DNA from 3 places in the Oceanidesulfovibrio marinus genome. Region 2 is predicted to be linked to each of the others. Evidence: predicted binding sites of a transcription regulator. Region 2 holds the regulator's gene; each other region holds the start of a gene.

The links. Region 2 encodes sigma-54, which starts transcription at its own class of promoters, with help from an activator protein. Its sites were predicted from a motif close to CTGGCACGGNNNNTGCTT; they were not measured.
Region 1: a site for sigma-54 is predicted at 2,729-2,746, ahead of nifH (nitrogenase iron protein). Genes of this name have one in related genera too.
Region 3: a site for sigma-54 is predicted at 5,602-5,619, ahead of flgB (flagellar basal body rod protein FlgB). Genes of this name have one in related genera too.

Annotation. Positions count from the first base shown of each region.
Region 1 is NZ_CP039543.1:3,344,303-3,354,940, forward strand. Features, by position in the region: gene E8L03_RS14840 (M48 family metallopeptidase) at 1-28, opposite strand, end outside; gene E8L03_RS14845 (Mut7-C RNAse domain-containing protein) at 106-885, shown strand; gene E8L03_RS14850 (sigma 54-interacting transcriptional regulator) at 960-2,495, shown strand; gene nifH (nitrogenase iron protein) at 2,812-3,636, shown strand; gene E8L03_RS14860 (P-II family nitrogen regulator) at 3,682-4,038, shown strand; gene E8L03_RS14865 (P-II family nitrogen regulator) at 4,041-4,415, shown strand; gene nifD (nitrogenase molybdenum-iron protein alpha chain) at 4,451-6,115, shown strand; gene nifK (nitrogenase molybdenum-iron protein subunit beta) at 6,135-7,517, shown strand; gene E8L03_RS14880 (radical SAM protein) at 7,630-8,820, shown strand; gene E8L03_RS14885 ((2Fe-2S) ferredoxin domain-containing protein) at 8,860-9,162, shown strand; gene nifE (nitrogenase iron-molybdenum cofactor biosynthesis protein NifE) at 9,362-10,638, shown strand, end outside.
Region 2 is NZ_CP039543.1:775,342-785,979, reverse strand. Features, by position in the region: gene E8L03_RS03465 (radical SAM/SPASM domain-containing protein) at 1-235, shown strand, start outside; gene E8L03_RS03460 (CBS domain-containing protein) at 388-2,124, opposite strand; gene E8L03_RS03455 (manganese-dependent inorganic pyrophosphatase) at 2,372-3,292, opposite strand; gene E8L03_RS03450 (PTS sugar transporter subunit IIC) at 3,788-4,435, opposite strand; gene E8L03_RS03445 (PTS sugar transporter subunit IIB) at 4,488-4,955, opposite strand; gene E8L03_RS03440 (PTS sugar transporter subunit IIA) at 4,958-5,428, opposite strand; gene rapZ (RNase adapter RapZ) at 5,507-6,448, opposite strand; gene E8L03_RS03430 (PTS sugar transporter subunit IIA) at 6,424-6,873, opposite strand; gene hpf (ribosome hibernation-promoting factor, HPF/YfiA family) at 6,878-7,423, opposite strand; gene rpoN (RNA polymerase factor sigma-54) at 7,462-8,877, opposite strand; gene E8L03_RS03415 (KdsC family phosphatase) at 9,177-9,749, opposite strand; gene E8L03_RS03410 (CTP synthase) at 9,791-10,638, opposite strand, start outside.
Region 3 is NZ_CP039543.1:3,829,598-3,840,235, forward strand. Features, by position in the region: gene E8L03_RS16890 (hypothetical protein) at 1-435, shown strand, start outside; gene E8L03_RS16895 (IS481 family transposase) at 571-1,614, opposite strand; gene hflX (GTPase HflX) at 1,744-3,453, opposite strand; gene E8L03_RS16905 (IMP cyclohydrolase) at 3,643-4,239, opposite strand; gene E8L03_RS16910 (tetratricopeptide repeat protein) at 4,691-5,257, opposite strand; gene flgB (flagellar basal body rod protein FlgB) at 5,706-6,116, shown strand; gene flgC (flagellar basal body rod protein FlgC) at 6,116-6,553, shown strand; gene fliE (flagellar hook-basal body complex protein FliE) at 6,572-6,901, shown strand; gene fliF (flagellar basal-body MS-ring/collar protein FliF) at 6,969-8,585, shown strand; gene fliG (flagellar motor switch protein FliG) at 8,620-9,579, shown strand; gene E8L03_RS16940 (FliH/SctL family protein) at 9,566-10,540, shown strand; gene E8L03_RS16945 (FliI/YscN family ATPase) at 10,537-10,638, shown strand, end outside.

The sequences.
Region 1 (10,638 bases), 2.2 Mb from region 2:
GAGCAACAGCGAGGTAGACGTGTTCCATCGTATACTCTTTATCACGTCACGGCAGCGGACGCCATGATTTCCGATGGGGAAACGGGGAACGCGCGCGGGCAATCCGTGGAGTTTGTTCTTGGAGGCGATCTTGATGCGCTGCTGCATCACCGCTACCGGGAGCAGTGCGTGGACGGCGTGCTCCGCTACCCGCTGGGCCGGCGCACCTCGGTGAAGGATGCGCTGGAGGCGGTGGGCCCGCCGCATACAGAGGTGGAGTCGCTTATCGTGGACGGGCGGCCAGTGGATTTCGGCCATCGGCTCCAGGAGGGGCAGCGCGTGGAAGTGCTGGCCCCGGAGCCGCCGGTGGACTTCCATACGCCGACGCAGCTCAAGCCATGGGCGCCGGGCCGGCCGGCATTCCTGGCGGACGTGAACGTGGGCGGGCTGGCCACGCAGCTCCGTGTGCTTGGGTTCGATACTCTGTACGACAACACCCTGGACGACGAAGACGCCGCTGCGATGGCCGAGGCGGAGCGGCGCATCGTGCTCACGCGGGACCGCGCGCTGCTCAAGCGCAGCAACGTGGTCTGGGGCAGGTTGCTGCGAGCGCAGGAGCCGGAAGAGCAGCTTGCCGAGGTGCTGACCCTCTACGGGCTGCGGCCGCCCTTCGCCACCTTCACGCGCTGCGTGCGCTGCAACGATCTCCTGGTGGACGTGGCCAAGGCGGATGTGCTGCACCTTTTGGAGCCGAAGACCAAGAAGTACTATGACGCGTTCAAGATGTGCCCCTCATGCGGCCGGGTGTACTGGGCCGGATCGCATCACGAGCGACTGCAGGAGCGTGTGGAATGGCTCTCCAGGCGGCTTGAGGAAGGGGAAAAAAAGAATTTTGCAAATTCGTGAAAATGACATTATGGTAACCCCAGCTACCGGATGTCCTTTTTTACACGCCAACCCTTACTTCGAGATCATATGTCATGCGTCAGAATATAATAGCTTTGGAGCTCCAGGTCCTTTACGAGATCAGCCGTGTGATAGGCGAGACCCTCGATCTCGATGAGACTATCGGGGTGATCCTGCGCATCCTTGGCGAAGAGCTCTCCATGAAACGCGCCACTGTGACGCTGCAGGACGACCAGTCCGAAAAGTTGCTCATCCGCACATCGCACGGCCTCAACGACGAGGAGATCCGCCGCGGAGTGTACAACCTCGATGAAGGCGTCACGGGCCGCATCTTCCGTACGGCCAAGCCGTTCGTGGTGCCGGACATCGCCAAGGAGCCCCTGTTCCTGGACAAGACCAAATCGCGCCGGTTCGAGAAGGACAAGGTCTCGTTCATCGGCGTGCCCATCATGCTGCACGGCCACCCCATCGGCGTGCTCAACGTGGACCGGCTCTTCGGTCTCGACGTCTCCTTTGAGGAGGATATCCGCTTCCTCACCATCGTGGCCACGCTCATCTCGCAGATGGTGAACATCCAGCGCCAGGTTCGCGCTCGCGAGGAGAATCTGCGGCTGGAGAACGTCAGCCTCAAGGCTAAGCTTTCCCAGAACTACCAGCGGTTCTTCATCGTGGGCAAAAGCCGGCCCATGGCGCGGGTGCTCCAGCTCATCGAGAAGGTGGCCCCCACCAAGGCCACGGTGCTGCTGCTGGGCGAATCGGGCACGGGCAAGTCGCTCATCGCGCGGATCATCCACGAGCTTTCGGACCGCTCCAACCATACCTTCACCATGGTCAACTGCGCCTCCCTGCCGGAGACGCTTCTGGAAAGCGAGCTCTTCGGCCACGAGAAGGGCGCCTTCACCGGGGCCACGGACTCCAAGGCCGGGCGGTTCGAGGAGGCGAACAAGGGCACGGTGTTCCTGGACGAGATCGGCGAGATCCCCATGAACATCCAGGTCAAGCTGCTGCGCTTCCTGCAGGACCGCGAGTTCGAGCGGCTCGGCTCCACCAAGACGCGGCGGGTGGATGTACGCATCGTGGCCGCCACGAACAAGGACCTGGAGGCCGAGGTCGCGGCCGGCCGCTTCCGCGAGGATCTGTACTACCGGCTGAACGTGTTTCCGATTCTGGTGCCGCCGTTGCGTGAGCGCAAGGAGGACATCCCGGCGCTACTCAACCATTTTCTGGACAAGCTCTCCAAGGAGTACGACCGCCGCCTGCGGCTGACGTCCAAGGCGTTGGACGCCATGGTGCGTTACGACTGGCCGGGCAACGTGCGCGAGATGGAGAACCTGATGGAGCGGTTGTCCATCATGACCGACGGCGACACCATCGAGCTGAGCGACATTCCCTCGTTCTTCTTCCACAAGACAGACGTGCCCATGCAGCGGCCGCCGGAGCTGGCCTCGCTGGAGGACATCGAGAAGCACGAGATCATCGCCGCGCTGGAGCGCAACGGCTGGGTGCAGTCGCGGGCCGCGCGGGAGCTGAACATCACGCTGCGGCAGATCGGCTACCGGATCAAGAAGTTCGGTCTGGAAGGCGTGGTGGCCGAGCGGCGGGGACGGTAGGGCGAACGATTCGCCCGGGGTCTGGGGGGCGGCGCTAAATAGCGCAGAAAATGTAGGAGAAACGCGGAGATAATAGATCTTCCGGGCTCATTGTTAAATTTGTAAACCTTACACTATTGTAGCATTTTCCCTTCGCTTTTGTAAGCCAAAGCCACCAAATGTAAGCCCTGAGAGGACAGCCTCTCGGGGCTTTTTCTTTTTGAAATCAGTATGTTTTGATTTGTTTGTCATATTTGGCACACACCTTGCCCTATGTCAGTCACCCTCAGGTTGTTTTTGGAGAACAACGCGACACCAAACCCATGGGAGGAAGCTCATGAGAAAGATCGCTATCTACGGCAAGGGCGGAATCGGAAAGTCCACTACCACGCAGAACACCGTCGCCGGTCTCGCAGAGATGGGCAAGAAGGTCATGGTCGTCGGCTGCGACCCCAAGGCCGACTCCACCCGCCTGCTGTTGCACGGCCTCAACCAGCAGACCGTTCTCGACACCCTGCGTGAAGAGGGCGAGGACGTCGAAATCGAAGATATCGTCAAGGAAGGCTACGGCGGCACCATGTGCACCGAGTCCGGCGGCCCCGAGCCCGGCGTTGGTTGCGCCGGCCGCGGCATCATCACCTCCATCAACCTTCTGGAGCAGCTCGGCGCCTACAAGGAAGAGAAAGAGCTCGACTACGTGTTCTACGACGTCCTCGGCGACGTTGTCTGCGGCGGCTTCGCCATGCCTATTCGTGAAGGCAAGGCCCAGGAGATCTACATCGTCGTCTCCGGCGAGATGATGGCCATGTATGCGGCCAACAACATCTGCAAAGGCATCGTGAAGTACGCGGACGCCGGCGGCGTGCGCCTCGGCGGTCTCATCTGCAACAGCCGTAACGTCGACAACGAGCAGGAGATGATCGAGGAGCTGGCCAAGCGTCTGGGCACCCAGATGATCCACTTCGTACCCCGCGAAAACCAGGTGCAGCGCGCCGAGATCAACCGCAAAACCGTCATCGACTTCTCGCCTGAGCATCCCCAGGCCGACGAGTACCGCACTCTGGCCAAGAAGATCGACGGCAACGAGATGTTCATCGTGCCTACGCCGCTGGCTATCGAGGAGCTCGAGCAGCTGCTCATCGACTTCGGCATCGCCAACTAGAAACCGCGGACCCTACCGCAGACCCAGGATTTAAGGAGAGACCACATGTTCAGCATGGTTAGGGCCGTGGTTCGGCCGGAAAAGGACAACGACGTATTGGCAGCCCTTATGGATGCGGGATTTCCCGCAGTGACCAAGTTTTCGGTTGCCGGCCGCGGCAAGCAGCGCGGCATCAAGATCGGCGAGATCACCTATGACGAGATTCCCAAGACGCTGCTCATGTGCGTCATCTCGGAATCCGACAAGGACTTCGTGGTGAAGACCATCATGGAAGCCGCGCGCACCGGCGAAAAGGGCGCGTTCGGCGACGGCAAGATCTTCATCACCCCGGTCGAGGAAGTCTACACAATCTCGTCCGGCATCAAGGAGACCGCTCCCGGAGAGGTCGAGGAGGTTTCCTAGCAATGAAGGAGATCATGGCAGTCATCCGCATGAACATGGTGAACCAGACCAAGAAGGCCCTCTCGGACAACGGCGTGGATGCATTCTTCGCCCGCGAGGCCACGGGCCGGGGCAAGGGACTGGTCAGCCGCGACATCCTCGAAGGCGCGGAAAAGGGTCACGAGGAAGCGGTCGCCCTGCTGGGCGACAAGGGCCGGCTCTACCCCAAGCGGGTGCTCACCGTCGTCGTTCCGGACGAGCAGGTGGACACCGTGGTCAAGACCATCATGAAGGTGAACATCACGGGCAAACCAGGCGACGGCAAGATTTTTGTCATGCCTGTGCTGGACTCCGTACGCGTCCGCACCGGTGAGTCCGGCGATGCCTCCATCGCCTAGCGAGCACTGAAGACGAAGGAAAGAAAGGTCACACCATGGCTACGAAAGACAAGCTGGTGAACTTCACCAACAGGGATTTGAACGACCTGAAGGAGGAACTGCTCAAGAAGTATCCTCCGAAGGTCGCCAGAAAGCGGGCCAAGCAGTTTATGGTCAACGAGGCCACAGACGGCAACCCGCCAGAGATACAGGCCAACGTCCGGACCATCCCGGGCATCATCACCATGCGCGGCTGCACCTACGCCGGCTGCAAGGGCGTTATTCTGGGCCCCACCCGCGACATCGTGAACATCACCCACGGGCCTATCGGCTGCGGTTTCTACTCCTGGCTTACCCGCCGCAACCAAACCAAGCCCGAGTCCAACGACGATTGGAACTTCATGCCGTACGCCTTCTCCACGGACATGAGCGAGCATGACATCGTGTTCGGCGGCGAGAAGAAGCTCAAGCAGGCCATCCGCGAGGCGTATGAGATCTTCAAGCCCAAGGCTATCGCGATCTTCGCCACCTGCCCCGTGGGCCTGATCGGCGACGACATCCACGCTGCGGCTCGCGAGGTCAAGCAGGATCTGAATGACAAGGGCGTCGACATCAACATCTTCGGCTTTTCCTGCGAAGGGTACAAGGGTGTCTCCCAGTCCGCCGGCCACCACATCGCCAACAACCAGATCTTCAGCCACGTTGTGGGTCTGGACGATGACGCCAAGCCGGCCAAGTACAGCATCAACATGCTGGGCGAGTACAACATCGGCGGCGACGCATTCGTTATCGAAGAGCTGCTCAACCGCTGCGGCATCGAGATCAACTCCACGTTCTCGGGCAACTCCACCTACGACCAGTTCGCCCGGGCGCATACCGCCGACCTCAACTGCATCATGTGCCACCGGTCCATCAACTACGTGGCCGAGATGATGGAGACCAAGTTCGGCATTCCGTGGATCAAGGTGAACTTCCTGGGCGTGGACTCCACGGCCAAGAGCATGCGCAAGATCGCCCAGTACTTCGGCGACAAGGAGCTCATCGAGAAGGTCGAGGAAGTCATTGCCGAGGAAATGCCCGCGGTCGAGATGGCCCTGGCCGACATCAAGCCCCGCACCGAAGGCAAGACGGCCATGCTGTTCGTGGGCGGCTCCCGCGCGCACCACTACCAGGATCTGTTCAAGGAAATGGGCATGCGCACCCTGGCCGCTGGTTACGAGTTCGCACACCGTGACGACTACGAAGGCCGCCGCGTGCTTGGCGACATCAAGGTCGACGCCGACTCCCGGAACATCGAGGAGCTCGAGGTGGAAGCCTGTCCCACGCGCTTCAAGCCGCGCAAGACCGAGGAAGAGAAGGCCCAGCTTGAGGCCGAGGGCTTCGAGTTCAAGGGATACGACGGCATCATGTCCGACATGTCCACGGACTCCCTCGTCATCGACGACCTCAACCAGTACGAGGCCGACGAGCTGGTCAAGCGGTTCCGCCCGGACGTCTTCTGCGCCGGCATCAAGGAAAAGTTCGGCATCCAGAAGATGGGCATTCCCATGAAGCAGCTGCACTCCTACGACTCCGGCGGCCCTTATGCCGGATTCAAGGGCGCGGTGAACTTCTACAAGGAAATCGACCGACTGGTGAACAGCCGTGTCTGGAGCTTCATGAAGGCTCCCTGGGAAAAGAACCCCGAGCTCTCCGCCACGTTCGTGTGGGAGAACAACTAAGCCAAGAAGGACGAAGCATATGGATAAGCTTCTACGCCATACACCAACCGAGGTTGCAGAGCGCAAGGCGCTCTCCATCAACCCGGCCAAGACGTGCCAGCCCATCGGCGCCATGTACGCGGCGCTCGGCATCCACGGCTGCCTGCCGCACTCGCACGGTTCCCAGGGTTGCTGCGCCTACCACCGGTCCATGCTCACCAGGCACTACAAGGAGCCTGTTTCGGCGGCCACCAGCTCGTTTACCGAGGGTTCCTCGGTCTTCGGCGGCCAGTCCAACCTGCTCCAGGCCATCAACAATATATTCACGGTCTATGAGCCCGATGTCATCGCCGTGCACACCACGTGCCTCTCCGAGACCATCGGCGACGATGTGCCCCAGATCGTGGACAAGGCCAAGAAGGACGGCAAGGTTCCGGACAACAAGTACGTAGTCTCCGCCTCCACGCCGTCGTACGTCGGCTCCCACGTCACGGGCTTCGCCAACATGGTCCGCGGCATGATCAAGGACTTCGCCGAGCCTACGGGCAAGAAGAACGGCAAGGTCAACATCATCCCCGGCTTCGTGGAGCCCTCCGACATGGAAGAGGTCAAGCGCCTGGCCGAGCTGATGAAGGTGAAGACCATTGTCATGCCCGACACCTCCGGCGTGCTCAACGGCCCGCTGACCGGCGAGTTCCACATGTTCCCCGAAGGCGGCGTGACCGTGGATGAGCTGAAGGACAGCGCCAACAGCCGCGGCACCCTGGCTCTGGGCGAATGGGCCTCTGCCGAAGGCGCCCGGTACCTGGACACCGAGTACAAGGTTCCCTGCACCGTGCTGCCGCTGCCCATCGGCCTGAACAACACGGACCGGTTCGTGGACACCCTGCGGCGCCTTGGCGGCGTGAGCGTGCCCGAGACCATCCTGCACGAACGCGGCCAGCTCGTGGACCTCATCTCCGACTACCACCAGTACTTCTACGGCAAGAAGGTGGCTCTGGTCGGTGATCCAGACCAGCTCATCGCGCTCACCGAGTTCCTGGTCTCCATCGACATGCAGCCCGTGCACATTGTCACCGGTACGCAGGGCAAGACGTTCTACAAGCGCATCGAAGAGATTACCAAGGATGCGCCGTTCGAGCCGAACGTCAAGGAGCACGGCGACATGTTCCTGCTCCACCAGTGGATCAAGAACGAGCCTGTCGATCTGATCATTGGCAACACCTACTGCAAGTACATGGCCCGGGACGAGGATATTCCGCATATCCGCCACGGGTTCCCCATCATAGACCGTGTGGGACACCAGTACTTCCCCACCGTAGGTTATCGCGGAGCCATCAGGCTCCTGGAAAAGATAGTTGACGCGCTCCTCTCCCGCTTGGATCGCGACAACCCTGTGGAGAGCTTCGAGCTGGTTTACTAGCACCGGACTCCCACACTCCCTTGGGCTCGGGCGCGTGGACCGGCGCAGTCGCCTCGTCGGTCCCGCGCCCCCTTTTTCCCAAGGAAACAACTCTGGAGACAACGTGACGCACATGCCGCCCCATACCACCCGGATCAAGCTCCCGGTCTCGGCGCTCTGCAATGTTCAGTGCCGCTTCTGCGACAGGAACATGGACTGCGCCTACACCGCACCCAATGGTGTGGCGTCCGAGACGCTGTCCGTCCAGGAGTCGGCCCGGTATCTGGCCGCGCTGCTGGAAAAGGCCGAGCCTCCGGTGGAAGTCTGTCTGTCCGGTTCCGGCGAGCCCCTGGCCCGGCCGGAGGAGACCATGGCCACGGCGCGCATGGTGCGGAAGGCGTATCCGGATGTGCGCATCAGCGTGGCGACCAACGGCCTGGCCCTGCCCGGCTACGCCCACGATCTGGCCGAGGCCGGCGTGGACTGCGTGCGGCTCTCCGTGGCCGATGTAGACCCCTCCAGGCTCGGCGGGCTCGTGGCCTTCATCCGCACGGGCAAGCGCTCCATGCGCGGCGACGACGCCATGCAGGTGCTCCTGTCCCAGCAGAAGAAGGGTGTGGCCGAAGCTAGGCACAACGGTCTGTACACGACGGTCGTGGTGCCGGTGGTTCCGGAGATCAACAAGGACCACATGGCCGAAATCGCGGCGACATTGAAGGACTGGGGCGTGGACGCCTTGGAGCTCGTACCGTTCGAACCGCGGGAGAAGTCCGGTCTGGGCAAGGCGCGCCCTGCAACAAAAGAAGACATGGAAGAAGCGCTTATGGCGGCCCGTTCGGTCATGCCGAGCGCCATCATCGGCAGCCTCGGCGGCGACGTAGTCTCTCTGCTGGGCGAGGAAAACGCGGCCACTCTGCTGCGGGGCATCAAGCTGGCGTCCCAGGCGGAAGCGGTCACCGACCGGCCCATGCCCGATCTGGACCGGCCCTACGTGGCCGTGGCCACCTCGGACGGCGAGGCCGTGGACGTGCACCTCGGCCATGCCGAAACGCTTCTTATCTACAGCAACGACAACGGTCTCGTGACACTGCACGAGGCGCGGAAGACCCCGCCCAGGGGCGGCGGCGACAATCGCTGGAGCGCCCTGGCCGAGATTCTGTCCGACGTCAAAGTCCTGATCGCGGCCGGCGCCGGAGACAATCCGCGCACGATTCTCGCCGACAAGGGCATCGACGTGCGCGTGTATGAAGACGCCCCGCTTCAGGGGGCCGTGCTCTACGCCTTCGGCATCAAGCCCAAAGGCCGGGGCAAGGGAAAACAATAACCACCATTCGCATCGAGATAGCGAAGGAGGAATACGACAATGGCAAAGCCCACGTATCATATCCTGATGTGTCAATCGTTCCGCGCCAAGGGCGAGCCCAAGGGCGTCTGCCACAAGAAGACCGACGGTCTTGCCCAGTATCTCGAAGAAGAGATCCTGGACCGCGGCCTGGACGCCCTGCTCACCACCACCGGCTGCCTCAAGCAGTGCGAGTCCGGTCCTGTGCTGGTCATCCAGCCCAACAACACCTGGTACGGCAACGTGGAAAGCGAAGAGGCCGTGGACGCGATTCTGGACGCGTTGGAAGAGGGTGAGGTCGCCGAAGATTACGCACTCGATTAGTCGAGATTCGGCACAGTCTGGGGGCAACGGGCGCCGGCGCTGCGGGAGGCGCCGGCCGCATCGGAAAAGCGAAGCGATTGCATAAAACAGACCCAGTAAAGGGTCCAGGGAACTGAGTTTCCTGGCGGGGTCCCAAGGGGCAGCGCCCCTTGGCTCAAAAGGTCAAAAAAGTTTCATCACGTAGCCCAAGGATGACGTCATGACACAGCCAATTTTCGAAGACCGGAAAGATCAGATATATGTGAAGGGCGGGGCCGAGCCGTTTGAGATGGCCTGCAACCGCGACAGCCTGGCCGGAGCCGTAAGCCAGCGCGCCTGCGTGTTCTGCGGCTCCCGGGTCGTGCTCTACCCCATTGCCGACGCCCTGCACCTGGTGCACGGCCCCATCGGCTGCGCGGCCTACACCTGGGACATCCGCGGCGCCGTCTCTTCCGGGCCGGAGCTGCACCGCCTCTCCTTCTCCACGGACCTGCGCGAAAACGACGTGGTCTTCGGCGGCGAGCAGAAGCTCTACCGCGCCCTGTGCGAGCTCATCGATCGCCACAATCCCAGCGGTGCGTTCGTCTACTCCACCTGCATCGTGGGCATCATCGGCGACGACATGGAAGCGGTGTGCAAGCGCGTGTCCGAAGAAAAGGGCATCCCGGTCATTCCGGTGCAGTCCGAAGGCTTCAAGGGCAACAAGCGCGAGGGCTACGACGCCGCGTGCAAGGCCTTGATGCGCCTGGCCGGCACCGCGCCCACCGACGATATTTCGCCTCTGTCCATCAACCTGCTCGGCGACTTCAACCTGGCCGGCGAGATCTGGGTCATCCGCGACTACTTCAAGCGCATGGGCGTCGAGGTCGTGGCCAACGTCACGGGCGACGGCCGCGTGGCCGACATCCGCCGTTCCCACGGCGCGGCCCTCAACGTGGTCCAGTGCTCCGGCGCGACCCTGCCCTTCGCCCAGTTGATGGAAGAGGAGTACGGCATCCCCTACATCCGCGTCTCCTACTTCGGCATCGAGGACATGTCCCAGGCGCTCTACGACGTGGCCAAGTTCTTTGCGGAAAAGGACCCCGAGGTCATGAACCGCGCCAAGGAGGTCGTGTCCGAGGAGATCAAGGCGATCATGCCGCGGATCAAGGAGCTGCGTAAGGATCTGGAAGGCAAGAAAGCCGCCGTCTACGTGGGCGGCGCGTTCAAGGCCTTCTCCCTGGTCAAGACGTTCCGGCACCTCGGCATGCAGACCGCCGTTGTAGGCTCCCAGACCGGCACCAAGGAAGACTACGCCGAGCTGGAGGCCATCACCGATCCCGGCACCATCATCGTGGATGACGCCAACCCCCTGGAGCTCCAGGCCTTCATCAAGGAGAAGGACGTGGACATCTTCGTGGGCGGCGTCAAGGAGCGGCCCATCGCGCACAAGCTGGGCGTGGGCTTCTGCGACCACAACCACGAGCGCAAGGAATGCCTGGAAGGTTTCATCGGCAT
Region 2 (10,638 bases):
CGGCCGCATTTCGCCCTGCGCGGCCGGGCAACTGCCTGTCCGCGGCGATGTGGCGCAGTGGTATCTGGGAAAGGAGACCCCCTACCAGCCCATTGTCTTCGGCTCGCTGGCCGAGTCGGAGCTCGCGGAGATCTGGCACTCGAAGGCGTACAGGAAGTTCCGCCAGCCCTTCTACTGGAACAGGCTCTCGCAGCGCTGCGAGCACTGCCTGACTCCCTTCCGCGTGTACGGCTAGAAGCTATCTCACAAGGCTTTTTTGCCCGTGTAGCGGCGTCAGGCTCCCACCGCACGAAGGTCGAATATAGCGGATATCCCCCCTCCGCGCGGAACTCGCTTTCCTAGCCACATGTCCAAGTATCTATTGTTGAGATGGCTTCTAGTCAGATCTCAATCTGCAAAAAACACATTGGATCGGCTGTTTTCGCGGCCCAGGTCCTTGGCTTTGTACATGGCCTCGTCGCTGCAGATGTACAGCGCCTCGGCGTCAATGCCATGGTCCGGGAAAACGCCGATGCCGAGGCTGTAGCGCACGTTCAGGGTGTGGTCGTTGATCACGACCGGCTTGTCCAGGGCGTGCAGGATCTTGTTGGCAAGACGCATCATGGCGCTCTGCTCTTCGACATCTGGCAGGATGAACGCAAACTCGTCGCCCCCGAGCCGCGCCGCTGTGTCCGTGCCGCGAAGCAGCATGGCCAGTCGCCGCCCTACCTCCTTGAGCACGTTGTCCCCGGTGTGGTGCCCGTAGGTATCGTTGATCTTCTTGAACTGGTCGATGTCCATGATCATCAGGCAGAAACGCGAGTTGTTCCTGCGGGACCGGGCAATCTCGGCATACAGCCGCTCATAGAAGAGCGCACGGTTCGGCAGGCCGGTGAGCATGTCGTAGAACGCAAGGTTGCGGATGGTTTCCTCGGCGTTGTGCTGCTCGGTGACATCCTGGAGCATCAGCACGTATCCGATCAGATCGCCGTTGTGCTGCCCCTTGATGGCAGACAGCCGGCCCTGGACATGCACGGTTTTGCCATCGCGCTGCCGTGTGAACTGAAACGTGTGGAAGTGCTTCTCGTGGATGATCCGCAGAGCCTGCTGCAGACGCCCGGTGTCGATGCTCTCGGACTCGTGGATGTCATGAATTTTTCGGTTCAGGGCCCGGCACGCCGGCACGTCCAGAATCGCTTCGGCCGCCGGGTTGTAGTAGACGATCTTGAGGTTGGCGTCGGTGGCGATGATGCCCATGTCGATGGACGAGCTGAGGATGCTGTCCAGATAGAGAGTCTTTTCAGAGAGCCGCTGTATCACCCGGTCCAGCTCCTTGCCCTGCTGCCGGATGATCGTCTTCATGGTGTCGATGTACTGACTCTCCAGGCCGCGGATCATGTCGGTCTGGGTAATCACGCCGATGGTCTTGCCGTGGTCGTCAACCACCACCAACCGACGGATGCCCTTCTCGCGCATCCTTTCCGAGGCATCGTAGGCGGAATCATGCCTGTGCGCGGTGTGCACCGGCGCGCTCATCACCTCTTTGACCGGGCAGTCCCAGGCGACGCCTTTGCCCGCAGCAAGGCGGGCCACGTCGCGCTCCGTAAGCACGCCTCTGGGCGTGTTGTCCTCGCAGACGATGAGGAAGCTGACAGAGCGCTCGGCCATCTCCCGGGTCGCCTCCATCAAAACAGCATTTTCCGAGATCGTGAAGACCTGCTTGTTCATGACCTGGTCTACGGTCTTCACGCGGACAAAGTACTCGTAGCCGAGATGCTCCAGAAGATCGGACTGCGTGGTCACGCCCACGGCCTCGCCCTTGTCGTTCACAACCACGATATGCCGGATCTGGTTGTCGGCTATCGCTTCAAACGCCTCGATTATGTGGCTTCGCTGGTTGACGGTGAACACGTGCTTCGTGTGCAGCTCGCCGATGGGTCGGTCCATGAACCCTGTCCCGAACTCCGCAATGCAGCGAACGACGTCGCGCTCCGTGAGGATGCCGATCGGCTTTTTATCCTCCGTAACAACGACGCAGCTGATCGAATGCTCGCGCATCAGTGAGATTGCCGCGCCCATCAGGGCATCCGGTGCGACGGACACCACCTGATCGCAGTATATGTCCTGTATGGACTCCTTCAGCATGCTTCACACCACTAGAATCCGGCCGTTCATACTGCCACACCGGGACAGTACTTGGATTCGGACTGCGCATGCGCTGCAACTCTCCTCGGCAGTACGTGTTGCGCGCACCCACATGACTTTGGATAATGTTATTGGTTTTGCGGGGGGACAAAAGTTTCTGTATCAGGAAACACATCTAAATGAAAGTAAAAAAGCCCCGACGCAACCAGTGCGCCGGGGCCAGTGCAACATACTTTACGAATGCGGCTTACAGAGCGGAGAAAGCCTTCTCGAAGTTCGGAACGACCTGCTTCTTACGGCTCATCACGCCTTCCAGCCACACTTCGGCGTCGCCGGCCACGCCAAAGGCCTTCTCGACCACGGACGCGTCATCGGAGACGATCAGCATCTGGGAGCCTTCCTTCATGATGTCGGTGAGCAGCAGGAAGACGGAGTGGCGGCCATCGGCCTTGACCTTCTTGATCTCCTCGGCGAGCTCGGCCTTGCGGGCGTCCAGCATGGAGAGGTCAACAACCTCGAGCTGGCCGATGCCGACCTTCTTGCCGGACATGTCGAAGTCCTTGTAGTCGCGGAACACCAGCTCGGAAGCGGTGGCGCCGTCCACGGCGGACTTGACCTTGAACATCTCCATGCCCAGGGCCATCATGTCGGAGACGCCGGCGATCTTGGCCAGATCTGCAGCCACAGCCTTGTCCTCTTCGGTGCAGGTCACGGACTTGAACATGACGGTGTCGGACAGCAGGGCGCAGAGCATGGCGCCGGCGAGGTCCTTGGGGATCTCGACGTTGCTGGCCTTGTAGGCCTTGTAGATCATGGTGGCGGAGCAGCCAACCGGGCCGACCCACATTTCGAGCGGGCTGGAGGTGGTCAGGTCGCCGAGCTTGTGGTGGTCGAAGATGGCGAGCACGTTGGCTTCGGCGATGTCGTCAGGCAGCTGGGCGAGGTCGGTGGTGTCCACGATGACCACGTCCTGGCCGGCCACGGAGGAGACGATCTCGGGCTTGGCAATGCCGAACTTTTCGAGCACGAAAACGGTCTCGGGCGTGCACTCGCCCAGGGTCACGGCCTTGGTCTCGGTACCGGTCTTGGTCTTCAGATCGGCCGCAGCCAGGGCGCTGACTACGGTGTCGGTGTCGGGGTTCTTGTGTCCGAAAGCTAAAGCGGCCATTTCTACCTCCTCAGATGGTTGGTTGCACGGTTGCGCGTCGCCGCACGCAGAAACCGGGCTGTCGCTTTCCGGCCTATTTCAGGTCAGAACTCCTGCGGAATCCGGTGGCGCGAGCCTCGGCTGCGACGATATAAAAATATCCTGTTCTTTCAATCTATTGCCATCTTCCGGAAATCGCTTTGCAGGGACTGCCGCAAGTAGCTAGTGCGAAATATCACAATCATCATCCACTGACAACCGCCAATTCGCCGGGAGCCCGTCACACCACGTCGTAACGCGTCCGTATCCTCTGCGGCAAATGTCTCGTGAAGAAAATCACCACCAGCGGCAAGGCCCGGCATGCAAGGCGTCTGGTCAGATCGACCTGCCCTGGATGCGTGCTTTCGACTCCATACGCAGGAATGACGCGTCAATGAACAGCAGCCCCGGCCCGAATCGAACGCCGGGCTGGAAAGAGAAAGCACAACGTCTGCGGCAGGCAGTCGCAGTTGTGAACTACTGCAGCAGGACGAGCAGAAAGACCGCCACCACGCCGGCGGCGAAAGTCCGGTAGGCGTTCTTCACACGCAGAGAGAGCACCCCGCCCACCGAGGCCGTGATCCAGAGCATGGGCCAGCTGAAGTGGGAAAGAGGCGCGAAGAGGGCGTGTCCCGCCAGGTGGATGACCACCCCCAGCAGGGAGAGCGCAGCGAGCATGCAGACCATGACAAGCAGCAGATTGGAGGCTGCGAGCTGGATGAGGGAGTAGCGCACGATAACGTGGGGCTGGCTGCCGCGCTCTGAGCCCTTGGCCCAGGCCAGCAGCCGGTTGTAGCCGCGGTCCTGCCAGGAGCGCTGCATCCGCTCCAGCCAGGCCCCGGCGTAGGCCGCGGGAATGCCCAGGGCCAGAGCCGGTACGCACTCCCCTGCCCCATTGAGGCCGAAGTGGCGCATCAGGCCCAGGGTGACGCACACCGAGAGCAGCGCGTTGGGTGGAATGTAGGTACCGGCCGGAATGAGGTCCAGCCAGAAGAGCTCGAAAAAGAGGCCGACGGCCACGCCATCGCCGATGTCGCCCAGGACGAGGCCCAGAAGTGGGCCGAAAACCAGGGGACGTTCAATGACGCCGAGGTTCAGGGTAAAACGCAGCCCCGAAAAAACCACAAAAAAAAAGCGATCAGCACGACGTAGAACACGTCCATGAAGGTAGGTACCGTCACCATGTCGCTTTCACCTGCACCGGTTCTGTGGGCAGACAGCGGAAATCGAGCTCCACCCCCATCTTCTCCAGCCCGCGTAGACAGACAGCGTCTTCCGGGGAAAGGGCCACGTGGGGGCAGATCTGTTCGCTGCCTGGTGTGTAGTGGAGGTTGCCTATGTTGAGGATTTTGATGGCAAGGCCGTGCTGCATGGCGATGCGGGCGTCGCGGCAATCGGCGAACAACGCCAGCACCGAGGAGCGATCCGTACGGGCGTCGTTCTCGATGAACTCGTTGGCGTGCTCCGCGTCGATGAACCGCGCGCGCACGTTGGAGGGGATGGCCAGGGACATGATCTCCTGGCGCAGCACATCGCCCGCGAGCTCCTTGTTGCAGACCAGGAGGGTCTTGGCGCCGGTGTACGGCAGCCAGGTTTCGATGACCTGGCCGTGAACGAGTCTGTTGTCCACCCGCGCCCAGAACATGGCTATTTGCCGCCTACCTTGGAGCGCAGTATCTCGCCGGCCACGACAATGCCCTGGCTGCCTGCGGCCTTTGCGTCCAGGGCGAGGTCCGCCGGCTCCTTGGAGCGGCTGCCCAGAACCTTGAGCAGCATGGGCAGGTTTACGCCCGTGACCACCTCCAGGTTCTGCGCGCCCAGAAGAGAGAGGCTCAGGTTGGTCGGCGTGCCGCCGAACATGTCGGTGAGAATGATGACGCCCTGGCCCTGGTCGCAGCTGGAGACGGCGACCTGTATCTCGTTGCGCGTATCCTCCACAGCGCGGGTGCCGTCCACACTGACGAACTCGCACCACTGCTGCTTGCCGAGGATGAACTCCGCGGCTTCGATGAGGCTGGCCCCGTAATGAGCGTGGGTCACGACGACAACGCCGGTCTGGACCGGCGTTTCGAGCTGCTTTGCGCTCTTGACCTTTTCCGTTGTGCTGGTTTCCCGCATGGGCATATTCCTGAAATTGAAAAACCGCCAAAGGCGGCTGGCGGCGCATCGCCGCGGCGGCCGCCTCCGCCGCCGATTTTAGCCGAGCTCCACGTGGCGATGCTCGATCGATACTACATAATTCGACTCTTTCAAAGACTTGTACAGGGCCTCGCTCACGGCCACGGAACGGTGGCGTCCGCCTGTGCAGCCGATGCCCAGTGTCACGCGGTAGCGGCCCTCGGCCTCGTACAACGGAAAGAGATATTCGAGAAATTCCCGGAGCTTGACCAGGAATGTCTTGCCCGGTTCAACGCCCAGCACGTACTCGGCCACGGCCTCGTCCTTGCCGGTCAGCGGCCGCATGGACTGCACAAAGTACGGGTTGGGCAAAAATCGCATATCAAAAATAAGGTCCGCCTCGGCCGGCGGGCCGTACTTGAAGCCGAAAGAGATGATCTGGATGTTGAGCCGGCCTTCCCCTTCCTCCAGAGCGGTCCACTTGCGCTGGATCATCTTGCGCAGATCGTGAACAGAGTAATCCGAAGTGTCGATGACGATATCCGCCATCTTCTTGATGGGATAGAGCCGTTCTCGCTCCAGGTTGATGGCCCCGTCCAGGCTGAGCGGACCGCATTCGTCGCCCTCCTTGCCGTCCATGGCCATAAGCTGGGCCACGGGATGGGGCCTTCTGGTGGAGGAGTAGCGCCGCACCAGAACTTCGTTGCGCGCCTCCATGAAGATGATCTGCGGCTTGAGCCCCTGCAGCTTGAGCTCCTCAAGGGCTTCGAGCCAGGACTGGGGAAAGGTGCGGTCGCGGAAGTACATTCCCACCACGAGACCGCGGAACTGGAGCTGGTTCTGGCCCGAAAACAGGGCAGTCAGCTTGGGTACGATGGAGGCCGGCAGACCATCCACCACGAAGAAGCGTAAGTCCTCGAAAACATCGATGGCCGTGGACTTTCCGGCTCCGGAGAGCCCGCCGACGATGACCAGCGGAAAGGAGCCTTCGGCGTTCACGTCCTCGAAAGAAGCTCCCATAACTGCTCCTTGCCTTCCGCTTCCAGAAACTCCCTGCGGAAGGACTCTTCCTTCAGCAGCCGGGAGATGTGCGCGAGGATGCGCAGGTGCATGCCGGCCACTTTCTCCGGTGCGAGCACGAGAAAAAAGATCGTGCAGAGCTTGAAGTCCAGGGCCTCGAAGTCCACGCCCTGCGGACTGCGGCCCACCACGAGAACGATCTCGTGCAGATCTTCGAGCTTGCCGTGCGGTATGGCGATTCCATCGCCGATACCCGTGGTGCCCAGGTACTCGCGCTCGAGCAGCACCTTCAGCGCTTTGTCGGCGTCCAGGTCGGGAATTTTCGTGGCCACGGGGGCGATGAGCTCGGCGAGCACAGCACCCTTCTCCGTCGCCTGAATGGTGGGTATGACCAAATCTTTGTCCAGATAATCCGCGAGTCGCATGGAGCTATTGTCCCGGGTCGATAAGACCGAAGTCGTGTTTGTTCATACGGTATATCACGTTAATGCGTTCCGTGTCCGCATTCCGGAAAACAAGAAAGTTGTAGTCCAACGTGTCCAGCTGCATCGCGGCCTCGTCCACGTACATGGGCTTGGGCTCTATGGAGTCCGTGGCCATGATGGTCCGTTCGCGCATGCCGCTCTCGTTCTCGGAGATGGTGAAGGTCTCGATGTTGACGCGGCTGCGGTCGCCCTTGCGGCGGTCCTTGTCGCGGTCCTTGAGCTTGCGCAGCTGGGACTCCAGCTTGTCCAGAACCATGTCGATGGTAGCGTACATGTCCTCGCTCGCCTCGGTGGCGGTGAGGTTGATGTTGTCGCCTGCCAGCGAGACCTCGGCCAGATGGCGGAACTTCTCGACCCCGAGGTTGACCTGCATCTCGGAGTTGTCTTCCTTGGAGTCCACGTATTTGGAAAGCTTGCCGAAGCGTCGGTAAGCATACTTCTTGAGGTGTTCGGACGGCTCAAAGCCCTTGAAGGTGATGGCTATGTTCATAGATTCCCTCCTTTCGCAATTCCTGGGCGGGGATCGGGTCAGAAAACCTGTTTCCGCTTGGAAGACGATGGAATGTCCAGTGCGGACCGGTACTTGGCAACAGTTCTGCGGGCGATGTTCACCTGCAGCTCATCCTTGAGCATTTCCGCGATCTTCTCGTCGGAAAGCGGCTTCTTGGGATTCTCGCCGGAGATCATCTTCTTGATGAGCGCCTTGACGCTCTCGGAGCCGACCTGGGACCCGTCATCCAGGCCGAGGGCGGAGTTAAAGAAGAACTTGAGCTCGAAGATGCCATGGGGCGTGGCGACGTACTTGCTGGTGGTGATGCGGCTCACCGTGGACTCGTGCATGCCGATGTCCTCGGCCACGTCCTTGAGGATGAGCGGCTTGAGATGGGTGACGCCGTGCTCGAAAAACTCGCGCTGATGCTTCACCACGCTCTCGGTCACCTTGTACAGGGTGCGCTGGCGCTGGTACAGGCTCTTCATCAGCCACACGGCGCTGCGCATCTTGTCCTGGAAGTATTCTTTTTCCTTGGAAGACCGGCCTTCCATGGCCTGCATGTAGTCGGAGTTGAGCTCCAGCCTGGGCAGCCCCTCCTCATTCAGCAGGATCACGAAATCGTCGCCGTACTTGTAGACGTAAACGTCCGGCGAGACGTAGACCGGCTCCTCGCTGCCGAAGCTCGCTCCGGGCATGGGGTCCAGCTCGGTGAGCTTGTCCAGGTAGCCCTTGAGCTCCTCCATGGAGATGCGGAACTTGCGGCACAGCGGCTTGTAGCGCTTCTTCTCCAGATCCTCCAGGTGCTCGCGCACGATCTCTTCAAGCACGGGATCGTCGATGCCGTAGTTTTTGATCTGCACGAGCAGGCACTCCGACGGCGTGCGCGCGGCCACGCCTACGGGGTCGAACTCCTGGATCGACTTGATGACCGGCTCGATCTCCTCTGGCGAGGCGCCGGTAAGCACTGCCAGCTCCTCATTCGTGGCTTGCAGATAACCGGAGGAATCGAGGTTGTTGATAACCGCGAGGCCTATGTCGATCTGCCTGTCATTGAGCCGGGAGAGCCTGAGCTGCCATTCCAGGTGCCCCTCCAGCGAGGTCTTGCCGGAAATGCGCGCCTCGAAGGAGGTGGCCTCCACGGCCTCGAACTCGCGGACCTGGGCCTGCTTGGAGGTAGAGGAGAAGTCGCCGATGTAGTCTTCCCAATCGGCGTTGCGCATGAGCTCCTGATCGCTGGCCGGCGTGGTCTCGACCTCGGGAACCACTTCGGCCTGCTCCAGCGCCTCGGCCTCGGCGCCCTCCTCCAGAAAGGGGTTTTCCAGGAGCTCCTGCTGAACAGTATCCATGAGCTCCAGCCGGGAGAGCTGCAGGAGCTTGATGGCCTGTTGCAGCTGGGGCGTCATCACCAGCTGTTGGCTGAGCTTGAGTTGTTGTCTGAGTTCCAGACCCATGGCGGTTACGGACCTTCCCCGTCAGGAGTACGGATAATAGATATGAGGCGTTGCGTTTTTAAAACACTTTTCAGAGAGGGGAACTCCAGGGTTCCTTCAACACGAGAAGGTTTCACAATACTGCAAAAACGCCCATACATTGCAGGAGAAAGAAAAGACGGCATAATTGTTGCTGACACAAAACGCGTTTTGCCACAGATGTAGCACGGTGGCAACGAGTTTTCCCTGCGGGGCGCGCGTAATTCGCCGCCCGTAAGACAGGAAGGGAAATGAAACTACGCAGATAGCGCCCGGAGATTCTAGCGATTTAAACGTCGGGAAGCGGCCTTGGCCAGGGCCATTCCCTTGCGCCAGCTTTCCAGCTCCCCGTCCAGGCACCCTTTGCAGAACAACACCAGCCGGATCGCCTCGCGAACGGCGCCGCGGCCTCCCGGGCGGGAGAGCACGTGCGCGGCCACCTGCAGCACCTCGGGCTGGGCGTTGGGCACGGCCATGGGCAGGCCCGCCATCCGCATGGGCCCTATGTCCACCCAGTCGTCGCCCACGTAGGCAGCCTGGTACGGCGCAACGCCATGCCGCTCGCAGAGAGCCTCGAACGCGGTAGACTTCTCCACCCTGCCGGCCACATACTCATCAATCTCCAGCTCATTCACGCGGTTGGCCACGGCCTTGGAGTCCAGCCCGGTGATCACGCCGATGTGCAGGCCAACGGCCTGGGCCGCTTTAATGCCCAGGCCGTCCTGCACGTCGAAACGTTTCGCATACTGGCCGTTCTCGTCGTAGTAGAGACCGCCGTCGGTAAGCACACCGTCCACGTCGAACACGAGAAGCTCTACCGCTCTGGCGCGGCGTACGATCTCCGCGCGGGACATGCGCCCGCGGAGACCGGCAGTATGGCGTCCGAAAATCATTCTTATCCTTTATACCCTTTGGCGGCTTTAATAAACTCCCGGAACAGGGGATGCGGATGCATGGGGTTGGACTTGAACTCCGGATGGAACTGGCAGCCCAGGAACCACGGATGGTCCGGCAGCTCCACGATCTCCACCAGGGTCTCGTCCGGCGAAAGGCCGGAGAAGACCATGCCCTTCTCCGCAAACTTGTCGTAGTACGCCTTGTTGAACTCGTAGCGATGGCGGTGGCGTTCGCTGATCTCTTCTGTCTGGTACGCCTCGAACGCCCGGGTGCCCTCTTTGAGCACGCAGGGGTACGCGCCCAGGCGCATGGTGCCGCCCTTGTCCGAACTCTCGTCGCGCTTCTCCGTCACCTGCCGGCGGAAGTCGAACCACTCGGTCATCAGGTAGATGACCGGCTCCTTGGTGCTCGGCTTGAACTCCTGGGAGTCGGCGTCCAGCTCCATGACGTGCTGCGCGAACTCGATGACCGCACACTGCATACCCAGGCAGATGCCGAAGAAGGGAATCTTCTTTTCACGGGCGTGGCGGATGGCCAGCAGCTTGCCAGGGATGCCGCGGTTGCCAAAGCCGCCGGGCACCAGAATGCCGTCCAGGCCCTTGAGCTTGCTGGTCACGTTCTTGGCCGTGATCTCCTCGGAGTTCACGTACACCAGGTCCACGGCCACGTCGTTGGCCACGCCGCCGTGCACCAGGGCCTCGTGCAGGCTCTTGTACGCCTCCTTGAGATCCACGTACTTGCCTACGATGCCGATGGACACGCGGCCCGCGGGGCTGGCCAGCTTCTCCACCAGCCTGGTCCACGGCTCCAGATGCGGGTTCTTGGCCGGCAGCTTGAGCATGATCG
Region 3 (10,638 bases), 1.7 Mb from region 2:
TCATTTGACACAATAGGTGCTGATGACGGATTTGAGTTACGGAAAATTGAGCACCTGTATCGCGTTGATGTCCAAGGTCCATATGAAAAGAAAATTGATTTCCTCAGAAAACATTATTTGGAGACGTTCAGAGCCGTAGATTTACATGTCATCGATGACGAGAAAAAAGATTTCGTAACTATGTGCTTGGAAGAAATGCTCAGGAGTGATGCAATTGTATATATATGGACTGAAGATGAAGAGTATGCATCAATTGGCTATGTGAGATCAGTAGAAGATGGCGTAGTTATGCTTCAGACTGTTGATGATTTCGGTAGGATTGATTCGGATGTATATATTGAGATCGGTACGATTGAAGCTGTCGACTTTAACCCCAGGAAAAGTCAGGTTACTGATTTCCTATGTAAAAACAAAAAGGCATGGCTCGATGAATAGTATTTTCAATGACCAGGATAATAGCTGTGGTCGAGCCAGACGATATTGCCGCTGTCAAATATTACCAAAAAGAATTGTTAGAGAAGTGTACAGAGATAGTATTCACCTGACACTCCGCCCCTGGCGGGGTGATGGCTACGCTGCTTCTTCTTTTTCTACCTCTGCTTCGTCGATTACGATGCCGTCCAGGAACGCTTGGTAGGGCACTCGGCCGTCCATGCCGCGGCCCTGATGGGTGCGTTCCCGGTTGTAGTGGTTCAGGTAACTGTCCAGATCCTCTTGCATTTCCTCCACCGATTCGTACCACTTCTCGCGGCCCTTGATGCGGAAATGCTCGTCGAGCAATGTCCGATGCAACCGCTCCACAAAGCCGTTGCTCTGCGGCCGGCGAACCTGCGTTGTCCGGTGCTCAATCCCTTCTAATTGCAAGAACAATTCGTACGGATGCTTGTCCGGGCGACCGCAGAACTCGCGACCGTTGTCCGAGAGAATCGTCGAAATGCGCGCGATGTGCTCCTCGAAGAACGGCAGCACGTCCTCATTGAGCACGTGAACCGCGGTAACCGGCAACTTGGTGGTGTAGAGTCGGCCCCAGGCATAGCGGCTGTGGCAGTCGATAACCGACTGCAAATACACGCGTCCAACGCCCTTGAGCGTGCCCACGAAGAAGGTGTCCACGGCCACGAGGTCGCCGGTGTGACGCGTCTCGATGTGCCGGTCGCGAAACTCGGGACTGAAGCGCTCCAGGACGCGGATTTGTTCGTCCGAGAGCTCCAAACGCTGCTCTCGCACGCTCTTCTCCAGCCGCAGCAACCGCTCGTGGCGTGTGAGCAAGCCGTGCCGGCTCCAGACGCCGCGGACACCGCCGGAGCTGACCTGGACGCCTTGCAGGACAAGCTGTTGGGCGACGCGGAGCGGCCCGTGCGTGGGGTGAGCCAAGCAGTAGTCGAGGATGGCCTGCTCGACAGCCTCGTCGACGCGGTTGGGGTGCGGGCCTCGCGGCCCGGGCAGGCGGTCCAATAGACCTTCGGCGCCGAAGGTCTGGTAGTTGCGCCGGATCTCGTAGAACTGCTGCCTGGAATAGCCCATGATTTTGCACGCTTTGCTGACGTTGCCCAATTCAGTGGCCAGCTCTAGCAGACTCATCTTCCTTCGTGCTACTTTGCGTTTCGTGGTCATGGCGTTCTCCTCGAAAGGGTTCGTGAAGCTTCGCAACTCCATCGATACCCAGCCAGGGACGGCATGACCACAACCTTTTGGTGGCCCAGGTGTCAGGTTATATCCATCTCAGTTCAAGAGAAGGACTTGTTACGTTGTAAGCTTTAACAGGTCCTGCCAATCCACCCGCGAGGCGATCTCGGCGGAAAGGTAATCCAGTCCTGAGCCGTTCTTGGCCGAGACCGGGATGGCCTCGGGAAAGCGGTTGCGTCGCATGTCCTTGGTCTCGTCATCCACCGTATCCCACTTGTTGAGCACGGTGAGGCGCGGGATTTCGTGCAGGTCCATGTCCTGCAGAATGTCCTCCACAGCCTCCACCTGCTCCTCCAGCTCGGGGTGGCCGGCGTCGGTCACGTGCACCAGCAGGTCGGCCGACTCCAGCTCCTCCAGGGTGGCCTGGAACGCCTCTTTCAGCTCCTCGGGCAGCTCGCGGATAAAGCCCACGGTGTCGGTCAGGATGAGCTCGCGCTCTTCCGGCACGCGCAGCCGACGGGTGGTTGGGTCCAGGGTGGCGAAGAGCTTGTTCTCGGCAATGACCTCTGACTGGGTCAACGCGTTGAGCAGGGTGGACTTGCCCGCATTGGTGTAGCCCACCAAGGCCACCACGGGCACGCCGGCCTTGGCGCGACGGGCGCGGATTGCCCCGCGCTGCTTGCGCAGCTTCTTCAACTCGTCCTTGATGCGCGTCATGCGGTCGCGGATCTTGCGTCGATCCAGCTCCAGCTTTGTTTCGCCCGGTCCCCGGCCGCCAATGCCGCCGGTGAGGCGGGAGAGCGCCTTGTTGCGGCCCACCAGCCGAGGCAGGGTGTACTCCATCTGCGCCTTTTCCACCTGGAGCTTGCCGGCGCGGGATGTGGCGTGCTGGGCAAAAATGTCGAGGATGAGCTGGGTGCGGTCCAGGACCTTGCGCTCGGTGATGTCGGCGAGGTTGCGCATCTGCGCCGCGGTGAGCTCGCGGTCGAAGAGCACGAGGCCGGCCCGGGCGTTGAGCGCCGCGACCTCCAGGTCGGCGAGCTTGCCCTTGCCGAGCACGGTCTTGGGGTTGGGCTTGGCCATGCGCTGGGAGACCATGCCGGCCACCTGCACCCCGGCTGTCTCGGCCAGAGCGGTGAGCTCCCGCAGAGACGCCTCCTGCGCCGACTTGGGCAGGTTGGAGACGTGCACCAGCAGGGCTCGGCTTTCCTCTTTAGCCGTGGCGCGGGTCTCGGCCTCCTCGCTGCGGGACCACTCGTCCTCCAGGGCCTCGGTGAGGGAGGAAAAGTCCACGTCCACCCGGTCCCACGAAAAATCGAGCACGCGGTAAGGCTCATCCTCGCCAGGCGGAGCGCCTGCCTCGGAAACCGACGGCGTGCCGCTCTCGGGCAGCTCCGGCAGGCCGGGCAGAAGGTGCGCCACCTGCAGTTGTTCCGGCATGCCGTGCGCGCCGATGCGCAGGCAGGCCAGGGAGTCGAGACGCAGAAACACGAGGTCCATGAGGTCCTCGCGGGTCAGCGGTTCGCCGTGGACATGGGTGTGCAGAAAACGCAGGCCGCGCAGACGGCCGGCGCCCAGACGGCTACGGGCAAGCTCCGGGATGAGGATGGAGTCCGGTCCGCCAACGAGCACGTGGCGGGGCCGTCCCTGGCGATCGATGAGCAGGCCGAGCTGCCGGCCTGTGGAGGCCGAGAGCGCGGCGAGCTCCCGCGCCTGGTCGAGCGTATACCCGCCGTCATTGGGGTAGCGGCGGTGGTAGAGACGCGACAGGGCCTTGAGTTGACTGGGCTTGAGCCCCTGGGTGTTGCCCTGAACCTTGGATGCTATGCTCCAACCCTCCTGAAAGGATGGTGATATGAGACGATGCAGGCCGTTGAGGCGTCTTTGCCAGCTGCATTGCGTTGCATGCTCAAGCCTTCACGTATTCCATATATACGCATGAAGCTTGAACATGTCATGCACCGAGCCTGCGCGGCTTCTGAACAGCCTGCCGGAATAATCCGTTACTCCATGGACTTACGCGTCGTGGTCCTTGAGATATGCGGCGATCATCGCGTCGTAGGCGGACACGGCGGCAAAGGTCTCGGCCGCCAGCTTTTTGCGCAGCGTCAAGGAAACGGCACCGTCTGTCTGAATTTCGTCAAGAATGGCGGCATAGTGGTCCGGGCCGGGCACGACGAGCATGGAATGGAAGTTCTTGGCCGCGGCGCGCAGCAGGGTGGGCCCGCCGATGTCGATCTGCTCCACGGCGTCCTTGAGCGGCAGTTCTTTCTTGGCGGCCTCGGCGAAGTTGTAGAGGTTCACGCAGACGAGGTCGAAGGGCTTGATGCACAGCTCGGTCAGGGTGGCCATGTGCTCGGGGTTGTCCTTGTCCGCAAGCACGCCGGCGTGGATGGCGGGGTGCAGAGTTTTGACGCGGCCGCCCATGATCTCCGGAAAGCCGGTGACCTGGCTGACCTCGGTCACGCCAAGGCCCTCGCCGGAAAGAAGCTTTGCGGTGCCGCCGGTGGAGACGAGCTCCACGCCGTTGGCGGCCAGGGCGCGCGCGAACTCGGGCAGCCCGGACTTGTCGGTGACGCTGAGAATGGCGCGCTTGATGACGAGACGATCCATGATGTTCTCCGATTTGCAGGATATTACTGAGAGCAGAAAATATTTGTATTTTCGCTTTTCAGTTGTAAGAGCGGCCGCGCCTCGGGCCGGCCTCGCGGCAAATGCCGCGGGAGCACGAAGCTAACAACCTGGTGCTCCAGGTAATACGTGAATAAACGACGAAACGCACCACAGGACTGCCACGAACCCTTGCAGGTTGCAAGGGCAGGGCGGGTCCCGGTGCTCGAAGAACAGGTCTCCGGCCCCCTCGCGCCAGTGAGGGAGCCGGAGAACCGTGGAGGGGGATCGCGTGGGCGGGTGCGGTCCTAAACAGGTTGTTCCCGCTGGCTAGGGTGCCGTGAAAAGTTCAAGCCATCGCGTATCTTGCATACGCGTCAGCCCTACACGTTTCTTGCGCCTTGCCTGCGTTGTTGTTGAACAACCTGGCGTGCAAAACTTTTTCGGCAGCGTCCTAGAGGGCCGTCACTTGCTCATAAAGCTCGCGCGCAGCCGTGTGGCCGGGCTCGTGTTCTATGAGGATCTCGAGATGGCGGCCTGCGTCCGTGGTCTGGCCCAGGCTGACGAGGCAACCCGCCAGGGTGTAGCGCACGTCGCTCTTCATGGGGTCCACGGCCAGGCACTTCTCAAGGTACGGGATGACCGATTCGAGGCGATCCATCGTGTAGCCGGTCTGGACAATGCCAAACAGCGCCACGTGATTCTCGGGATTGATGGCAAGGGATTCGGCGAACTTCTCGTACGCCTCATCGTTGCTTCCCTGTTCCATGCGCACCAGGCCGATGCCGGCCAGAGCCTTGTCGCTCTGCTCCACGGAGGCGGCGCGCTGGTACAGGCCCAGGGCCTCGTCCAGGCTGCCACGCTGCACGGCGATGGTGGCCAGACCCATATAGGGAGCGGCGTGGACGCCGTTGGAGGTGGCGGCTTTCTCGTAGTACTCCTGGGCTTTTTCCAGGTCGCCCATGAAGAGGTAGCATTCGCCCAATTCTTGGTTGATTTCGTAATCCAGGTTCTCGCTCATGATTCCCCTCCATTGGGAATGTCCGTTGCCGGCCTTCTGCCGGATTCGGATCGAGTTCGCGATCCATCGCGAATCGTGTCGCATCTGATGGTCAGTGGCAAAGCAATCGCCGTGCCAATGTCAGCTGGTCCCGAGCCCTGTTTCACTGCCTGGTGCGGACGGCAGGGAATTCCGGGGATCGGACGCCTTGCGCATGATATGCAGGCAGCATGCCAAAACGCCAGCTGGGCGAATGTATCTTCATGAGACGGATTGTATCGGTAGGGGTGCCGAAATCTTGAGTTTATGCGCCATGCACTAGGAGGTACTACAAATAAATACTGTAAAATCAAGTAATTGAGAGTGTGGAACGGGATTTGCTTCCTGGATCGCGAACCCGTGACGCATCCGGCCCGGCGCCGGGCGCACGGTTCCAGAGAAAACAGGGCGCAGCCCAAGGAAATATGTCATGAAAAGCCTCTTCCCATCATTCGTACAATTGACCGGCAAGGTCATGGACATGCGGCTGGAACGTCAAAATGTCGTCATGAGCAATCTGGCGAACATTCGGACGCCCGGCTACCGGCCGCTACGGCTGGAGTTCGAGAAGGAGCTGCAGGCCGCGTTGGGCCGGGACGCTCGGGGCAAGATGTCCCGCACGCAGGGCGATCACCTTCCGGCCGTGTTCAACGCCAACGGCTTCGGCCCCGAGTTCGAACGCGCCTTTCAACCCCACCATGAGCACGGCCAGGACGAGGTCGACCTCGACAAGGAGGTCGGCATCATGAGCAAGAACAGTATGATGTACAACGCCTTGGCCACGGTGGTGAAGAAAGAGGCCTCGGAGCTCAGCAAAGTGATTCAGGAGGGTCAGAAGTAATGGACTTCATGACTGCATTCGACATCGGTTCGTCCGCGCTCTCCGCAGAGCGCAAGCAGCTCAATGTCACCGCCATGAACCTGGCCAACGCGAAAACCACGCGCACGCCGGAAGGCGGCCCGTACCGTCGCAAGGCCGTGACCCTGGCCACCTCGCCTGTGGACTCGCCATTCAGCGTGCACATGAAGTCCGCGCTGGACCGCGAGCTCAAAGGCGTACGTGTCATGGACATCACCACGGACGAGCGGCCCTTCAAGGAAGTGTACGACCCCAGCCATCCTGATGCCAATGAGGAGGGCTACGTGCTCTTCCCGGACATCAACGTGGTGGAGGAAATGACCAACATGATGACCAGCTCGCGCAGCTACGAGGCGAGCGTCACTTCCATCGAGACAGTCAAAAACATGTTCAACAAAGCCCTGATGTTGGGCACCTAAACTTAGGGAGATTTCGAAATGGCTATCAACAACATTGCCATGAACGCCTACAAGAGCGCGCTGCAGGATGCAAATAAGATTGTCGGTCAGAAGTCGTTTGAAAAGTCGGACGAGCCCGGCGGCAGCCACAACACTTTCGCCAACACCATCAAGGACTCCCTGGCCAAGGTGAACGGCCTGGAAGAGCAGAAGGCGGGCTTGATCGAGTCCTTTGCCTCCGGCGAGAACCAGAACGTGCACGAGCTGATGATTTCACTGCAAAAGGCTTCCATCGCCATGTCCATGACCTCGGCCGTCCGCGGCAAGGTTATGGAGGCGTACAGGGAAGTCATGCGCATGCAGTTCTAAACAGAAACGACGCATCTAACGCTGATACTACGAATTCACACGTCAAGCAGTTGACCGGAGCGAAGTCATGGCAAACCTTCTGCAATCAGGGCTCGATAGGGCAAAGCTTTTCTGGGGCAGCACCAATGTGGCGCAGCGCACCTTCATCGTCGGCCTCAGCGCGGCCGTCGTCGTTGCGTTCGTGCTCATGCTCATGTGGCTGAACACCCCGACCTACAAGGTCCTGTACTCCAACCTCGGTGCGGAGGACGCCTCCCGCGTGGTGGAGATCCTGAAGAAGGAAAAGGTGGACTACAAGCTCTCGGACAACGGCTCCACCATCCAGGTTCCCGAGCCCCGCGTGTATGATCTGCGGCTCAAGATCGCCGGCGAAGGCGGCCTGGTGGGCCAGGGCGTCGGGTTCGAGATCTTCGACCAGCTCAAGGTGGGCCAGACAGACTTCGTGCAGAAGATCAACTACCAGCGTGCTCTGCAGGGCGAACTCTCGCGGACCATCACCGAGTTTCCCGAGGTGGAGAAGGCCAGAGTCCATCTGGTCATTCCCCGCAAGAGCTTGTTTATCGAGGAGCAGGCCGACACCTCCGCGTCCATCGTGCTTTCCCTGGCCAAGGGCAGGGACCTGGACAACAAGCAGCTCATGGCCATCGTCAACCTTGTGGCCATGAGTGTGGAGAATCTCTCCAAGGACCGCATCACCGTGGCCGACACCCGCGGCAAGGTGCTGTACGCACCTGAGGAAGAGGGCACCCTGGAAGGGCTGACCACCTCCCAGCTGGAGTACAAGAAGCAGATCGAGACGGGCATCGAGCGCCGCATCGAGGAGATGCTCTACCCGGTCATCGGCGCGGGCAAGGTAATCGCCAAGGTCAACGCCGACCTCGACTTCAGCCAGGAGACTATCCACAAAGAGCTGTACGACCCGGACAGCGCCGTGGTCCGCAGCGAGCAGCGCAGCGAAGAGGCCACCCAGGGCCAGGCCAACACCAACTCCGGCGTGCCGGACGCCAACTTCCGCGGCGACGGCATGCAGGGCGCGCTCTCCACCCAGCAGTCCTCTCGCGAGACGCGTACCACCAACTTCGAGATCAACAAGGAAGAGCATCAGATCATCGAGCCGCTGGGCGAGTTGCAACGCCTGTCCGTGGCCGTTATCGTGGACGGGACGTATGAGAAGAATGCGGAGACGGAAGAGTATGTGTTCGTGCCGCGCAAGCAGGAAGAGATTGAGCGCCTGACCCAGCTGGTGCGCAGCGCTGTGGGCTACGAGTCGTCCCGCGGCGACACCATCGAGGTGTCCTCCATCTCCTTTGGCGGACCGGACACGTCGCTGGACCGCAGCCTGCTGGACAAGCTGCTCGACTCCTTGCGCAGCTCCCTGCGGCCCATACTCATCTTCCTCACCATCATCGTCTTCCTCATCGTGGTCGCGCGGCCAGTCATCATGGCCCTTATCCGGCCCCGCGTGGAAACGGAGATGGTGGAAGGGCTGGAAGGCCTGCCCGAGGGCGAGGAACGCCTGGCGCTCATGGAAGGCGACGCAGAAGAGGCGGAAGCCATCGACGCCCTGCGCAAGATCGAGGACATCAAGGCCCATGCCCTGCAGATGAGCGAGCAGAACCTCGACCAGGCCGTGGCCATACTCAGAACCTGGATGAAAGCCCCGGAGGCGGCAGCTCGTGCCTGATAAGCTCAGCGGACACCAGAAGACGGCCATTCTCATGCTGGCCATGGGTGACAAGTTCACCTCCGAGATGTTCAAGCGCATGGATCGCACCGAGATCACCGCGGTCTCCCGCGCCATGGTCGATCTCGACACCGTGCCGCAGGAAACGGTGGAAGAGGTGGTGCGCGACTACCACAAGGCCCTTGTCACCGGTCAGGACATGATCCAGGGCGGCGGCGACGCGGTCAAGCGGCTGCTGACCAAGAACCTGGACCCCGAGACAGCCAAGTATATTATGGATGCGCTCAACCTGGACCACGGGCCGGCGCCGTTCCGCGAGCTCGGCAACGTCAGCCCGCGCATCCTGTCGCAGATTCTCAGAAACGAGCACCCCCAGACCCTGGCGCTCATCCTGGGCCATCTCCATCCGGACCAGGCGGCCGAGCTGCTGCAGAACCTGCCCTCCGGCGTGCGGCCGGAGATTCTGATGCGCCTGGCCAGGCTGGAAGCCGTGCCCGAGGACACACTTATGGAAGTGGACAAGGTGCTTCAATCCCAGCTTATCGCCATGGGCGGAAAAGAAGGCAAGAAAGTGGGCGGCGTGCAGGCCGTGGCCGAGATCCTCAACGCCGTGGACCGCGCCACCGAAGAGGAAGTTCTCTCCGAGATCGAGGAGGAGTCTGCGCAGATGGCCGAGGAAATCCGGAACCTCATGTTCGTGTTCGACGACATCAAGGGGCTGGACGACCGCCACATCCGCGAGCTGCTCAAGGAAATCTCCAACGAGGACCTCACCATGGCGCTCAAGGGCGCGTCCGAAGATCTGCAGGAGAAGTTCTTCTCCAACCTGTCGGAACGCGCCGCGACCATGATCCGCGAGGATCTGGAGATTATGGGGCCGGTGCGGCTCTCCGATGTGGAAGGCGCGCAGCAGTCCATAGTCAAGACCGTCCGCCGTCTGGAGGTGGAGAACCGCATCCAGATCTCAAGGGGTTCCGGCGATGTCTTCGTCTGATGCAGGAAGCCAGACCGCCCGGACCGGCAAGGTCATCATGGGCGGCGTGGTGCGGAACCTGGCCGGTGCTCCGGTGGGCGATACGCACCACAACCACTCCATCTGGGACGAGGCGGCCGAGGCCGAGTATATGGCCCGCGTCAAGGCGCGCGCGGCGGACAAGGCCCGCGAGGTGTTGCTGGCCGCCCGCGAGGAAGCGCATCAGATCCGTCAGCAGGCCTCCGACGAGGGCTACGACGAGGGCGTGCGCCAGGCTCAGGAAGAGCTGGTGCAGGCCCACCAGGAGATGGCCGAGTCCCTGGCCAGCTCCCTGGCCGCGGTGAGCGACGGCTCCATTGCCGTGTGGCGCGCCTATCGCGAGGACCTTCTGCTGCTCGTGCAACTTGCCGTGGAAAAAATTATCGGCATCACCCTGGACGCAAGCCGCCGCGAGGTGATCGAGGCGCTGCTGGACGAGGCGGCCGCCAGGCTGGAAGCGGCCCAGGGCCTTGTGCTGCGCGTGCACCCGGACGACGCGGAAATCCTGCGCTCCATCCTCGAAGCCTTCGGCGACCGCTACCATTCACTGCGCAACTGGCGCATCGAGGGCGACGGTTCCATGACGCCCGGCGGGCTCAAGGTGGAAAGCTCCCTGGGGCTGGTGGACAACTCCCTGGAAAGCCGCCGGCAGGTGGTGCAGGAGGTGCTTGACTCCCTGGAGCTGCCCGAGACCCCGGCTGAGAAGCAGACCCGCGAGGAGGCCGAGGCCCGCGCGGCGCAGCTTGCCGAAGCCGCCACTGAAGAAATTTCCCCCGAAGCGTCCGCAGATGACCCCACAGAGGCTTCCACAGCCGCTTCCGCAGATGATCTCGTAGAAGCTTCCCCCGAAGTGTCCGCAAACACTTCCGCAAATGTTTCTGCCGACATGAACGAAGACGCCGGGCAGCCCGCTCCGGAGCAGGACGGCGGGGCTCAGGCATGAACCCGGCAGCCGCCGCCCGGATGCTCGATACCGCTTCGCCCTGCCGCACCTACGGCAAGGTCTGCAAGGTAGTGGGCATGATCGCAGAAGGATGCGGC